Regions from separate parts of the Faecalimicrobium sp. JNUCC 81 genome, predicted to be linked through region 1. Evidence: riboswitches for the same ligand, from Rfam matches in the RefSeq annotation. Region 1 holds a riboswitch; the other holds the start of a gene.
The links. A riboswitch is a leader RNA that binds a small molecule or an ion and turns the genes downstream of it on or off. The one in region 1 is predicted to bind glycine.

Region 1 (2,200 bases):
AAAAATTTTAACTCCTATCCAATTTGAAGTAACACAAAATGATAAAACAGAACCACCATTTCAAAATGAGTACTATGATAATAATGAAAAAGGAATATATGTAGATATTATAAGCGGAGAAGTGCTATTTTCATCTAAAGATAAATTCGATTCGGGTTGTGGATGGCCAAGTTTTTCAAAACCTGTTGATGATAAATTTATAGATGAAAAATTTGATTTTTCTCACGGAATGTATAGGGTAGAGGTAAGAAGTAATAAATCGGATTCTCATTTAGGTCATGTATTTGATGATGGACCAAAAGAATTAGGTGGTCTTAGATACTGTATAAACTCTGCATCACTTAAATTCATTCCTCTAGATAAAATGGATGAAGAAGGATATGGAGATTATTTAGATAAAATATAAAAATCAAAAATAACTATTTATATTTGTTGACACTAGTAAAGCATACTACTACAATTGAAATATAAAATAAAATACTTGCCAAGTGACGTTAACGAGAGATACTTTTTGATTAAAGAGCCGAAGAAGCAATTTGGAAAACTTCCAATTTTTCAAAGAAACTTTCAGGCAAAGATATCGTTAACCGATGGATCTCTGGAAAGACCTTATATTAAATATAAGGCACCGAAGAAGCAATAATACCGAGTATTAAAACTTTCAGGTACAAGAAACAGAGGATATAGGAATATTACTTAATATACCTATATCCTTTTTTATGTTGAAGTAATTTATATTTTAAAGGGAGATTTAAAGTATGGAAAATTTAAAGAAAACGCATTTAGCAGGTCAGCATGAATCTTTAGGGGCAAAGATGGTAGATTTTGCAGGATGGTTTATGCCAATAGAATATGAAGGATTAAAAAAAGAACATGAAGCTGTAAGAAACCATTCAGGTATATTTGATGTGTCACACATGGGAGAAGTTGAAATTAAAGGAGAGGATGCAAAAGAATATATTCAAAATTTAGTAACAAATGATGTTTGTAAATTAGAAAATAATCAAGCCATGTATACCTTTATGTGTTATCCTCATGGAGGAGTAGTTGACGATTTATTAGTTTATAAATTTAATGAAAATTACTATTATTTAGTTATAAATGCAAGTAATATAGAAAAAGATTTTAATTGGATGAACGATAACAAAAAATGTTACAATGTAGACATTATAAACATATCTAATAAAGTTTCAGAAATTGCAATTCAAGGACCTTTATCTCAAGAAATACTTCAAGAAATATGTAATGAAAACTTAGACGAAATTAAACCATTTCACTTTAGAAATAATATAAATGTTAATGGAGTTAATGCTTTAATATCAAGAACTGGATACACAGGGGAAGATGGGTTTGAAATATATTGTAAAAATGAAGATGTAGAAAGCGTTTGGGTAAAACTATTAGAAATAGGTGAAAAAAATAACATAAAACCTTGTGGACTTGGATGTAGAGATACTCTAAGATTTGAAGCATGCTTACCTCTTTACGGAAATGAATTAAGTGATAAAATTACACCGATTGAAGCAGGACTTTCATTTTTTGTTAAATTAAATAAAGATAATTTTATAGGAAAAGAAGAATTAGCAAAACAAAAAGAAAATGGATTAGAAAGAAAGCTTGTAGGTTTTGAAATAATAGGAAAAAACATAGCAAGACATGGTTATGAAGTTAGTATTGAAGATAAAATAATAGGATATGTTACAACTGGATATAAATCACCAACCTTAAATAAATGTATAGGATTAGCTCTTATAGATTTTAATTACGCTGAAATAGGAAAAGAAATAAATATAATAATTAGAAATAAGAAAGCAAAAGCAAAAATTATAAATAAAAAATTTTATATTAAACCAACATTAACTCATGCATAAAGAGAAGTATTAAGATTATTTAAATTGATATTAAAATTATTATGGGGGTAAATTATGTTTAAATATATACCACTTACAGAAGATGACAAATCAAAAATGCTAAATGAGATAGGGGTAAAATCTATAGACAACTTATTTGATGATATACCAGATGAATTAAAACTAAATAGAAAATTACACTTAGAAAATTCAAAGAGTGAGATGGAAATAATTAAAAAACTAAAAACTTTATCTAAAGAAAATATAACAACAGAGGAGATGACTTGTTTTTTAGGAGCTGGTGCATATGACCATTATATACCAGCATTAATAAAACATGTAACATCAAG
Region 2 (2,200 bases), 900 kb from region 1:
ATCAGTAAAGAAATCTCCATCACATGTTGCACAATAAGATACACCTTTTCCAGTAAGTTCTTTTTCACCTGGTGCTCCTAATTTTTTTGGAGTCGCACCAGTTGCTATTATAAGAGCTTTTCCTTTGTATTCTCCTTTTTCACCTTTTACTACTTTTATTTTTCCATCTATACTAGCCTCAATTATATTGTCTTTAACCATTTCAGCCCCAAAGCTTTTGCATTGTTCAACCATTCTAGCTATTAACTTTGGCCCACTTGCATCTTCTATAGATCCTGGATAGTTTGCTACATCATGTGTTGTAACTATTTGTCCACCTGTTTTTGATTTTTCTATTATAAGTGTCTTAAGCTTTGCTCTAGCTCCATACAGACCCGAAGAAAGACCTGCTGGACCTGAACCTATTATAATTAAGTCATATAAATTTTCCATTTAACTACCCCCTTTTATATTAAAAAACTGCATTTAAACAATGGACTTGCTAAAAAAATACCTTTAGGAATATCTCTTTGTCTGTCAATATTATTTTATATAATACTATACTGTTTATTAAAAATAATATGATATGTAACTTATATATTAAATTCTTTGTAAGGTATTGTTTAGGATATCAAAGTCTATAACTCTAAAATCATCTATAACTTTTTCTGTCCAATTTGGAGTATTTTTATTGTTTTGAAATTTACTTGAAGTCAAAATTGCTTCTTCTATTAACATTAGTGAATTTGTATCTAGATTTTTTCCTTTTTTCATAATGATACTTCGATATGGTGTTTCATTAGGTTTTACACTTCCATAAAGTGGATGAGATAAAAGTTTATATCCCTTATGTATTAAATCTCTGCATTCTTTTAGTATTCCTATATAGGTAATATCTTTTTGTAAAATTTCTTTATCTTTAATCTCTTGTTTAACAATTGGGTTATTAGTTATTATTACCATGTCTCCCTCTCGCTTTCAATATTTCGTATTTATTTTACAACAAAAAACAGAGAAAACAAATTCCCAATTCGTTTTCTCTGTTAATATAATCTTCAGAGTTCCGTCTAGACACAGTATTTTCACCTGAGAATTTCACTTAATTTTATTGGGTTAATAAATTAAGTTTGTCCCTTCGGTCACTTTAAAAGTTGTCTCCCATGTCCTTCATTCGGATATTTAATTTTCTATTTTCTTTATTAATAATATCTATACTATCTAAGCTAAGTATATAATCTTTCTATTTGATTTTCAACATATTTTTTTAAAAAAATTATATGATTTTTAAATCTATATTTTAAAGTTGACAAAAGTTATTTTATAACTTACTATCATCTACTTCTTCTAACCATTTTTTAATACTTAATATAACACTTTCAACACATCCATCTTCAAATGGAGATTTTAAATTTCCTATATCAACAATTTCTAAGAATGATTTAGTTCCACCTACCTTGCATATATCTAAGTAGTCTTGCCATCCTTTATCTTTATCTTCACTCATTTTCTTCCAGAACTGTAAAGAGCAAATTTGAGCTAATGTGTAGTCTATATAATAAAAAGGATTTTTAAATATATGGCCTTGTTTAAACCACCATCCACCATTTTCTAAAAACTTACATCCTTCATAGTCTTTATGAGGAAGATATTTCTTTTCTAACATTCTCCAAGTTTTTTTTCTTTCTTCCTTAGTCATATTTGGATTTTCATAAATATAGTGCTGGAATTCATCTACTACTATTCCATATGGTATAAATTTAATAGCGGCTGATAAATGAGTAAATTTATACTTTTTCGTATCTTCTTTAAAGAAAAGTTCCATCCACGGCCATGTTATAAACTCCATACTCATAGAATGAATTTCACAACTTTCATAGGTTGGGAAATTTATTTCAGGCATATCTATCCAAGTTGACATATATAGCTGGAATGCATGTCCCGCTTCATGTGTTAATACATCTATATCATCCGCAGTTTGATTAAAGTTTGAAAATATAAATGGTGCTTTATAATCTGGTATATATGTACAATATCCACCTGCTGCCTTAGATTTCTTAGTTACTAAATCCATAAGCTCATTTTCTAACATAAAATCAAAAAATTCTTTTGTTTCTTTAGATAACTCAGAATACATCTTTTTACCATTTTCAATAATATATTCTGAACTTCCTTTAGGTGTTGCATTTCCACTTAAGAATTCAAAGTTTTCATCAACATATGT

Region 2: another riboswitch for glycine. It lies ahead of JNUCC81_RS14025 (GrdX family protein); the one in region 1 lies ahead of gcvT (glycine cleavage system aminomethyltransferase GcvT).

Annotation. Positions count from the first base shown of each region.
Region 1 is NZ_CM132203.1:1,896,319-1,898,518, reverse strand. It holds gene msrA (peptide-methionine (S)-S-oxide reductase MsrA) at 1-406, shown strand, start outside; glycine riboswitch at 489-593, shown strand; gene gcvT (glycine cleavage system aminomethyltransferase GcvT) at 759-1,871, shown strand; gene gcvPA (aminomethyl-transferring glycine dehydrogenase subunit GcvPA) at 1,926-2,200, shown strand, end outside.
Region 2 is NZ_CM132203.1:2,796,211-2,798,410, forward strand. It holds gene trxB (thioredoxin-disulfide reductase) at 1-432, opposite strand, end outside; gene JNUCC81_RS14025 (GrdX family protein) at 580-942, opposite strand; glycine riboswitch at 1,044-1,150, opposite strand; gene JNUCC81_RS14030 (M3 family oligoendopeptidase) at 1,298-2,200, opposite strand, start outside.